3 regions of the Rhizobium atlanticum genome follow, and region 2 is predicted to be linked to each of the others. Evidence: predicted binding sites of a transcription regulator. Region 2 holds the regulator's gene; each other region holds the start of a gene.
What was found. Region 2 encodes PhoB, which activates phosphate uptake and scavenging genes when phosphate is short. Its sites were predicted from a motif close to TGTCATNNANCTGTCAT; they were not measured.
Positions count from the first base shown of each region.

Region 1: the regulator PhoB is predicted to act here: its motif matches at 1,621-1,637, upstream of phnF (phosphonate metabolism transcriptional regulator PhnF).
Region 3: the regulator PhoB is predicted to act here: its motif matches at 1,847-1,863, upstream of PH551_RS26490 (DUF1045 domain-containing protein).

Region 1 is NZ_JAQJCJ010000002.1:457,272-460,542, reverse strand. Features, by position in the region: gene PH551_RS04740 (carbon-phosphorus lyase complex subunit) at 1-463, opposite strand, end outside; gene phnH (phosphonate C-P lyase system protein PhnH) at 468-1,076, opposite strand; gene phnG (phosphonate C-P lyase system protein PhnG) at 1,076-1,552, opposite strand; gene phnF (phosphonate metabolism transcriptional regulator PhnF) at 1,661-2,398, shown strand; gene PH551_RS04720 (2,3-bisphosphoglycerate-dependent phosphoglycerate mutase) at 2,454-3,089, opposite strand; gene dapB (4-hydroxy-tetrahydrodipicolinate reductase) at 3,111-3,271, opposite strand, start outside.
Region 2 is NZ_JAQJCJ010000002.1:119,763-123,033, forward strand. Features, by position in the region: gene PH551_RS02980 (aspartate aminotransferase family protein) at 1-44, opposite strand, end outside; gene PH551_RS02985 (GcrA family cell cycle regulator) at 469-1,002, shown strand; gene phoB (phosphate regulon transcriptional regulator PhoB) at 1,389-2,072, opposite strand; gene phoU (phosphate signaling complex protein PhoU) at 2,198-2,911, opposite strand; gene pstB (phosphate ABC transporter ATP-binding protein PstB) at 2,956-3,271, opposite strand, start outside.
Region 3 is NZ_JAQJCJ010000021.1:111,734-115,004, reverse strand. Features, by position in the region: gene uraD (2-oxo-4-hydroxy-4-carboxy-5-ureidoimidazoline decarboxylase) at 1-26, opposite strand, end outside; gene puuE (allantoinase PuuE) at 26-949, opposite strand; gene PH551_RS26490 (DUF1045 domain-containing protein) at 1,064-1,771, opposite strand; gene PH551_RS26485 (NAD(P)/FAD-dependent oxidoreductase) at 1,886-3,064, opposite strand; gene mnmC2 (tRNA (5-methylaminomethyl-2-thiouridine)(34)-methyltransferase MnmC2) at 3,063-3,271, shown strand, end outside.

The sequences.
Region 1 (3,271 bases), 340 kb from region 2:
CGCGCATGACGCGGCCGGTCTCGGCCGGACGCTGGGCCGGCGCCTCGACCGCTTCGTCCTCGAGCAGCGAGGGATCGAGCAGCCGATGGGTATAGTCGAAGGTGGGGCCGAGCAGCTGGCCGCCCGGCAGATCCTTGTAGGTCGCCGAGATACGGCGTTCGATCGCCATGCCAGCCGTGTCGAGCGGTCTGGAATAACCGAAGCGCGGCAGCGTCGTGCGGTAAGCGCGCAGCAGGAAGATCGCCTCGATCATGTCGCCGCGCGATTGACGGACGGCCAGCGCTGCGAGAGTCCGGTCGAAAAGCGAGGCCTCGGCCATGACGCGGTCGACGGCGAGGGCAAGTTGTTCGACGATCTGGTCGATGCCGATCGCCGGCAGCGACCGGTCACCGCGGCGACGGTCGGCGAGCAGACGGTGGGCATTGGCAATGGCGGCCTCGCCACCCTTGACGGCAACATACATGAGCTCAGATCTCCGTTGCTGTGATCTTGGTGGTGCGCGGCAGGCAGACGAAGCGCTTGCCCGATGTCAGCACGATGTCGATGCCGCGCGGAAAAAGCGCGCGGTTTTCGGCCCAGAGCCTGAGGAACGTCTCCGGCAGGCCGGCCGGCGCGATCTCCACGACGCTCTGGATCCCCGGACCCATCAGCGCCAACCTGCGTCCGCCTTCCAGGTCGGGAAGCTCGATGACGGCAGTCGTCGAGCGGTCGGGATATTCCTGCGTGCCTGACGCAAACAGGCCGAAGGAGCAAAGCGCAGTGCCCGCCTCGATGAAGGCAAAGCGCGCATCCGCCTTTTCGGCGGTCAGCGGGGCGCCGGTGTGGAAGCCGAGCCAGTCCGGCACAGCGGATTTCGCCAGTCCCGCGGTCAGCCAGACGGTTGTGTCGTGGTCGCAAAGAGTGAGCGCGATCGTGCCGGCGGCAATACCGAGCGGCGCCGGCGGGTCGATCTCGGGCTCAACGGTCTGGATGGTGCCGGGGCGGGCCATGCCGTCCATTAGCATCTTGAAGACGCTCTGCGCATGGAAAACCGGATCGGTAAAGCCACCGGTAAAGACTTCTGTCGTCAGACCCATCAGTTGTCCCCCCGCACCATGGTGAAGAAGTCGACGCGGGTTGCCGCCGTCTCATCCGCCTTGCGACGTTCGGTGGTGGCGATCCTTTCCGCGATCGGCAAAAGCAGCGCCTGTTCGACGAAATCCCTGGTCGCCTCCTCCCGCCAGAGCGCGTCGAAGATCGACGCAAGACGGGCCTTCTCCCGGTCGGTGCCGAGCGCCTGCGCATGACCGATGGAGCCGGACTCGAGCCGCACTGTTGAGCGTGTCATCGTCACCTCGCCGAGATTAAAGGGAGCTCCGCCGCCGCCGATGCGGCCGCGCACCATCACCAGTCCCGTCTCCGGTCCGCGCACCGGATAAGCCACGGGCTTTTGCGGCAACGCGTCCCAGGCCGCCTGGAGTTCGCTCCGTTCCGCACGCGCCAGCAGATCGGCGGCGCGTTTGCGCTCCAAGACCGTCTGTGACGCGGCGTCTGTCTTGTCCGCTGATATCATCGCTGCTTCCTCAAATGTCTATTGATATAGACAACCATACAAGCTATACCTAGCCTTAAATCGGTGTCGTGACAAGCGTGTGACATCGTGAGGCAAAGTAGAGGCGGAATGGCAGGACTGAAGCAGGTGCAGAGGCAGACGGGTGTGGCGCTCTGGCGTCAGATCGCCGATCGGATTCGCGAGGCGATCGGCAACGGCGCCTATGACGAAACGGGAATGGTGCCGCCGGAAATGGTGCTGGCGCTGCAATTCGGCGTTAACAGGCATACAGTGCGCAGTGCGCTGGCTGCGCTGGCGCAGGAGGGAATCGTGCGAGCGGTGCAAGGCCGCGGCACGCTGATCGAGCGCAAGGAGCGGCTGAATTTCCCCATCACCCGGCGCACGCGCTTCACCGCCGGCATCGGCGATCAGGCGCGCGAGATGCGCGGCCTTCTGCTCGATGAGGCGCAGGAGGAGGCGAGCGCCGACGTTGCCCGTTGGCTGGGCCTGAAACAGGGTGAGCAAGTGATCAGGCTGGAAACATTGCGCCATGCCGACAGGCGGCCGGTTTCAAAGGCGACGAGCTGGTTTCCCGCCGAACGTTTCGCCGGGATCGGCCAGGCCTACCGCAAGCACGAATCGATCACCAAGGCTTTCGCCGAGCTCGGCCTCGGGGACTACGTCCGGGCGACGACCGAGATAACAGCGGCCCATGCTACGACAGCCGACCTTGCAGATCTGGAACTCACTCCCGGCGCGATCCTGCTGATTGCCAAGGCGATGAACACCGATCTCGACGGCGTACCAGTACAATATTCGATCAGCCGTTTCGCCGCCGACCGGGTTCAGTTCACGATCGAGAACTGAGGCCAGGAATTGAGACAAGGCGTGCCGACCCGTTCGGTGGCACGCCTCACAGAATTCAGTGTGCGCCGGACATATCGCCCAGCACTTCCTTGGAGGCGACGGTGGAATCCGCGTTCAGCTTGTAGACCATGGGAACGCCGGTCGCGAGGTTGAGGGCGAGCACGCCTTCTTTGGTCAGCTTGTCGAGCACCATGACCAGCGAACGCAGCGAATTGCCGTGTGCGGCCACCAGCACCTTTTCGCCGCGCAGCACGCGCGGCAGGATCTCGGTGAGGTAGTAGGGCCAGACGCGGGCGCCGGTATCGCGCAGGCTTTCACCGCCGGGCGGCGGCACGTCGTAGGAACGGCGCCAGATATGCACCTGTTCCTCGCCCCATTTGGCGCGCGCATCGTCCTTGTTGAGGCCGGAGAGATCGCCGTAGTCGCGCTCGTTCAGCGCCTGGTCGCGGATGGTCTCGAGATCAGGCTGGCCGACCTTGTCGAGGATGAGCTTCAGCGTGTGCTGCGCGCGCACCAGCGCCGAGGTATAGGCGACGTCGAATTTGATCCCGTATTCGGCAAGCGCAGCGCCGCCGGCTTTGGCTTCCTGAATGCCGAGTTCCGTCAGATCCGGGTCCTTCCAGCCGGTGAAGAGATTCTTCAGGTTCCAGTCGCTTTGGCCGTGGCGAACGAGGACGAGGGTACCGCTCATGAATATGCCTCCGTAGTATCCTTATTGGGAAGAAAGCCCGAGCACGTCGAGCATGGAATAGAGTCCCGGCTTCTTGTCGCGCGCCCAGAGCGCGGCCTTGATGGCGCCGCGCGCGAAGATAGAACGGTCGGCCGCGCTGTGCGACAGGGTGACGATTTCGCCTTCTCCGGCGAAAAGCACAG
Region 2 (3,271 bases):
GGGGCGCGAGAATAGGTGTCATAAAGCGGCGCGGCTTCAGCCATGGCGCGGGTCTCCCGTTCAATGTTGTCTTGCACGGACTCCGGCTAACAAAACCAGGTCCAAAAAATCAAAAATGCCGCCTTTCGGCGGCGAGCGGTACTATTTCCTTTTCGCGCTGCAATGTCAACAAAACTGGCGCCTTAGCCTATGCAGCAAGGTTGTGCAGCGGCACTTTCGGCCTTCAACAGGCATTATTGCAGAAATGCCACGCAGAGGCAGCAAGTTGGGGAAAACTTGAAATTCGATTCATCCGGATTCCCGCGACTCTTGTCACGGAGTCAGCCTCACACTAGGTTAAAGTTCAATTACTAGACTGCATGCGGCGGAACTAGTCACCAAAATTGATCAAGCGTTTCTTGTTTCGGAGGCTTCCGGGACAACGGTGAGGGATTCTGCCATCACCAACGCAAAAGGTGGAGACAGGGCATGAACTGGACAGACGAGCGGGTCGAGAAACTCAAGAAGCTTTGGGCCGAAGGACTGAGCGCCAGCCAGATTGCTGCGCAGCTTGGCGGCGTCAGCCGAAACGCCGTTATCGGCAAGGTGCACAGGCTCAGCCTTCCCGGCCGCGCCAAGGCCGGCGGCACGGCCACCGCGGCGCGCACGCCGAAGCGCCAGACATCCGCGCCGCGCGCGCCGAACTACGCCTCCCGGATCACCACCCGCACCGTGACCCGTCAACAGGGCGCAACGATGCTGAAGGAAGAGATCGAGGTCGATGCCGTCGAGGAAATGGAGTATGTGCCGGCCGGCAATGTGGTCGTGCCGATTTCTCGCCGCCTCGGCCTGACGGAGCTCACCGAACGCACCTGCAAATGGCCGGTCGGCGACCCGCTCAAGGAAGATTTCCATTTCTGCGGCTGCGAGTCCCCCGACAATTCGCCCTATTGCAGCTATCATCAGAAGCTTGCCTATCAGCCGATCAACGAAAGGCGCCGGGCGGCGGCACGGGTCAGCTGAGCGGGGGCTGTATCGCTGAGCATGTGAAACGGGCCGAGTGGCCCGTTTTTTTATTCGATTGGGGAGGTGACCTTTGCGTATAGCAACCAAGCCAACCCCACACTCCGTCATCCCAGGGCTTGACCCTGGGAGCCACAGCCAAGCACTCGGCTTCAATTGTTTCCCAGCAGTTGGATGCCATCAGCTCTTCACGCCGTGCCAGCCGCATGGATCCCAGGGTCAAGCCCTGGGATGACGGAGGAGAGGTTGGTGCCGAGACGCATAAGCCTCGCCGGCGCAATGACGCTGGCGACGAAGCGGCTGCGATCGACGACGGCAAGGGGGGCCTCACAAGCCGTACTGCCGTGCGTTTGGCGGGAACGCCCACCCCACACACTCCCTCAGCCTCAGGCTTCCATCGAATAACCCGCGCCACGGACGGTGCGGATGACGTCCTGCATGTTGGAGAAGTTCAGCGCCTTGCGCAGGCGGCCGACATGGACGTCGACGGTTCGTTCGTCGACATAGATGTCGTGGCCCCAGACGCCGTCGAGCAGCTGCGAGCGGGAAAAGACCCGGCCCGGCGACGACATCAGGAATTCCAGCAGGCGGAATTCGGTCGGGCCGAGGCGGACTTCGCGGCTCTTGCGGTGGACGCGATGGGTTTCGCGGTCGAGCTCGATATCGCCGCATTTCAGCACCGAGGACAGCACCTCGGGGCGGGCACGGCGCAGCATCGCCTTGACGCGGGCGACGAGTTCGGGGGTCGAGAAGGGCTTGACGACATAATCGTCGGCGCCGGTGGACAGTCCGCGCACACGCTCGCTCTCCTCGCCGCGCGCCGTCAGCATGATGATCGGCAGTCGCTCGGTTTCCGGCCGCATGCGCAGGCGCCGGCAGAGTTCGATGCCGGAGACGCCGGGCAGCATCCAGTCGAGGATGAGCAGGTCGGGCGTGCGCTCCTGAAGCCTAATTTCGGCCTCGTCGCCGCGCAGGATGGTATCGACCTCGAAGCCTTCGGCTTCGAGATTATAGCGAAGGAGCACGCTGAGGGCTTCCTCGTCTTCAACAACTGCGACTCTCGGGATCATGCGTGTCCGTCTCCTCGCGCACAAGCCTTAAACTGGGGGTTTAAGCAGGCGTCCTGCGCAAATTCAGAAATTGGCTGCGACCTCTTTGCGCGCCCCGAACGGGCGCGCACGCAATCTTGGAAGGATTATTCCGTCGCGGCGCCGACGGTGTTGGCGCTGTCATCCTTTGGGCGATCGCCTTCCGGCTGGGCGCCTGTTGCCATGTAGTAGATCGTCTCGGCGATGTTGGTGGCATGGTCGCCGATGCGCTCGATGTTCTTGGCGCAGAAGAGCAGATGCGTGCAGCTCGTGATGTTGCGCGGATCTTCCATCATGTAGGTCAAGAGCTCGCGGAACAGCGAGGTGTACATGGCGTCGATCTCGTTGTCGCGTTCGCGGATGGCGGTCGCCTTGTCGGCAGCGCGTGTCGTATAGACGTCGAGCACTTCCTTGAGCTGGACAAGCGCCAGCTCGGAGAGATGCTCGAGACCGCGGGCGAGCTTGCGGGGCACGCCGGTGCTCTGCACGGCGATGACGCGCTTGGCGGTGTTCTTGCCAAGGTCGCCGACGCGTTCGAGATCGGCGGCGATGCGGATCGAACCCATGATTTCGCGCAGGTCCGCCGCCATCGGCTGACGGCGGGCGATGGTGACGATCGCCTTGTCGCCGATTTCGCGCTCGGTGTGATCGAGGATCACGTCGTCTGAGATGACCTTCTGCGCCAGCGCGGTATCGCCGTTGACCAGCGCCCGGACGGATTCGGCGACCATCTGTTCGGCCAGGCCGCCCATTTCGGAAATCCGCCTGGAAAGGAACTTCAGATCATCATCATAGGCAGAATAAATATGTGTCGATGCCATGGGGCTTTGTCCTCGAATAAGGGGAAGGCTTCGGATGGCCGTGATCAGCCGAAGCGACCCATGATGTAGTCCTGGGTACGGGGATCGTCCGGATTGGTGAACATCTTGTCGGTGTCGTTCTCCTCGACAAGATTGCCGAGGTGGAACATGGCGGTGCGCTGCGAGACGCGCGCGGCCTGCTGCATGGAGTGGGTGACGATGACGATCGTATAGTTTTCGCGCAGTTCGTGGATCAGCTCCTCGACCTTGGCGGTGGCGATCGGGTCAAGGGCCGAGCAGGGCTCGTCCATCAGGATGACTTCCGGGCTGACGGCAACGGCGCGGGCAATGCACAGGCGCTGCTGCTGACCGCCGGAGAGG
Region 3 (3,271 bases), on a different contig from region 2:
GAAACGAAATCCTCGCGCGACAACATCAGAGCGCATCCGGCTGATGATTCTTGTGCCAGTGCTCGGCGATCTCGATGCGGCGCGGAATCCAGACCTTGTCATGCTTCAACACATATTCGATGAAGCGCTTCAGAGAGGCTGCCCGGCCCGGACGCCCGACGAGGCGGCAATGCAGGCCGACCGACATCATCTTCGGGCTGCCGTCCTTGCCTTCCTCGTAAAGCGTGTCGAAAGCGTCCTTGAGATAGGTGAAGAACTGGTCGCCGGCATTGAAACCCTGCGGTGTGGCAAAACGCATGTCATTGGTTTCGAGCGTATAGGGGATGATCAGGAAGGGTTTCCCGTCGACGCCCTTCACCCAGTAAGGCAGGTCGTCGGCATAGGAATCGGAGGAATAGAGGAAACCGCCCTCTTCCTGCACCAGTCGCAGCGTGTTGTCGGAAGGCTTTCCCTGATACATCCCGAAAGGCCGCTCGCCGGTGAGTTCGGTGTGCATGCGCACGGCTTCGAGGATATGCTTGCGCTCGAGATCCTCGGGGAAATCCTTGTATTCCAGCCAGCGATAACCGTGGCTGGCGATCTCCCAACCGGCCTCCTTCATGGCCGCGACGGCTTCGGGGTTGCGCGCCATCGCCAGCGTCACGCCATAGACGGTCGCCTGCACCTTGAGACCCGTGAACATCCGCCAGAGCCGCCAGAACCCGGCGCGCGAACCATACTCGTAGATCGATTCCATGTTGAGATTGCGCTGCCCCGGCCAGGCCGCCGCACCGACAATCTCCGACAGCAGGTTTTCGGAAGCCGGATCGCCTTCGAGGATGCAGCTTTCGCCGCCCTCCTCGTAATTGATGACGAACTGCACGGCGACGCGGGCGTCGCCAGGCCACTTCGGATCGGGCGTCTGACGCCCGTAGCCGACGAGATTGCGCGGGTAGGTCTCGGATACCATCAAATCACCTTCTGAAAAGACGAAGGAACGGTATCATCCGCAGCCGGAATGTCGAGACGGAAACTGCACAGCAGAATTTCCCTTTTCAACACAACAACTTAGATCGACATCTGCTCAGGCGATCCTGCGCGCGCTGACCTTGCCCATCGGGTGGAGCGAGTGAACGCGGAAGGGACCGCCAGTGCCCTCCTCGATCATCAAAGCCACATTCGAAACGATCACCGGCTCCCTCAAGACGGGCTCGAAGATCGTTCCCAGCACTGGCTCGATGCGGGGCATGTCGATCGTGTTGATGGGGCCTGTCACCGGCATATGGAAGCGGAACTCCTCCATCACATAGGGATTGCCCCAACGATGCAGATTGGCGAATTGCGCCGCCGACAATCCGTCGGGATCGTTGCGTTCGATATCGGCTTCACTCAGCGGCGCCCGGAAACGATCGAACTCCTGAACGATCGCCGAAGCCAGATACTGGATCCGCTCACAGGGGGCGCTCGGCACCAGGCTGTAGAAATTGCCGAGCCGGGCGATTTCGAGACCTGGGATCTGGAAGGGAGCATATGTTCCGGCAAAACGCATGAGGTCGCGCAGGAGTTGCGATTCGGACGTCTCGGCGGAGAGGTGAAAAGGCGCTTTCAGAACGCCGTGAAAACCATAGCGCCGCGGCACCGCAGTATAAAAGGCGATCTCATGAATGCCGAGGCCGCGGACGGCCGGAGGCTCCACCATATCGCCTGAAAACACGTTTCGGCCAAGCCAATTAGCGGCCACGAGCGACAAGGGGTCGCTCGCCGGAGGCGTGAAGCAAATGGCATAGCGCATGCAATTTCCTCCATGAAGGAAGTGAGCGCCGGGAAAATCCGGCGCTGCCGATGCGCAAGCAGATAGGTGATTTGCATGACAGAATAACGAAACGCAGCTGTATCTAATTCACGTTTAACGTGAAGCGACAGCGATATGGCTTGATATCGCGAAGCTTTCCGGCAGCGAAAATTCGCAATCTGTGTCGCCTGCCATACAAACCGCAGCCTCCGCCAGCCGATGGGCCAGCCCGAAGCTGACCTTGAAACCGCCGGTCAGTGCGATTAGTCGGGGATGGATGGGATGGCGGCCGATCATTGGATCGCGGTCGATGGCTTTCGGGCGAAGCCCCGCCCAACGTTCGATGACAGGGGCGCTGCGGAGCGCCGGCACGATTGCCCGCGCCGCCTCGATCAACGCGTCGAGCTGTGCATCGGTCGAGAGGGGGTCGTCGAAACGGTTCTCGCTGGTACTGCCGACCGCCGCATGCCCCCCCTCATGCGCGACGACATAGAGTCCATCGAGGAAGATCGTCGGCAACGCCGGGTCGACATCTGCTTTCAACAGCGCCGCCTGCCCTTTCACCGGCTGGCCGAGCGGCTGCTTCAAGCCCGGCGTCAGCCGCTGCAGCGCGGGAAAGGACTGATGGCCGGCGGCCAGGATGCAGCGGCCGAACGTGATGATTTCGCCGCCGATCTCGGCCGTCCCGCGATCGGGATTGAGATCGGCGACAACAGCATTTTCCATGATGCGCACATGTTTTGCCCGCCGCAGCAATGCGATGAGCGCTGAGATCAAGGAGCGGGGCGCAACACGGGCGGCGAGCGTATCGTGCACGAAGCCACTTTCGCCGGCAGATGCGTCAGGCCAACCATCGACCGGCGGCCTGTCGATGACATGCCAGTGGAAGCGGCGTTCGCCGGTCCGCCAATGGCGCTCCGCATCTTCGGAATGGCCGCGGGCGATGCGCTTGAGATGCGGTTTCGGCAACGGGATCAGCCGCCCTGACCTGTTGTAGCCGGCCGACAGCCCGGTTTCTGCTTCAAGCGCCGCAATTTCGGTTTCGAGCGAGACCAGCGCATCGAACTGGAATTGCTTTTTCTCCGACCACCGGTCCGGCATATGCGGCATCAGTGCGCCGAGCAGTCCGCCGCTCGCGCCTCCGCCCAATCTGCCGGCGTCGGCGAGGACGGTGCTGATACCGCGGCGTTCGGCATGAATGGCCGCCCAGAGACCCATGATGCCGCCGCCGACGATCAGCAAGTCGCAAGAAGATTGACCGGACGTCGGCTGAGGACTATCGGCTTTTTCCATGAGAGACGTGAACCCCGATCAGATTGGCGCGGGCGCGCCGCAGCCGCTCGAATGGCGCGACGGCGATATGCCCTATTCCACCGTCTTTGGCGATCATTTTTATTGCCAGACCGATGGCCGGCTGGAATGCGGCCATGTCTTCCTCGCCGGCAACGGCCTGCCGGAGCGCTGGGCCGGCAGGCAGGAATTCATGATCGGCGAACTCGG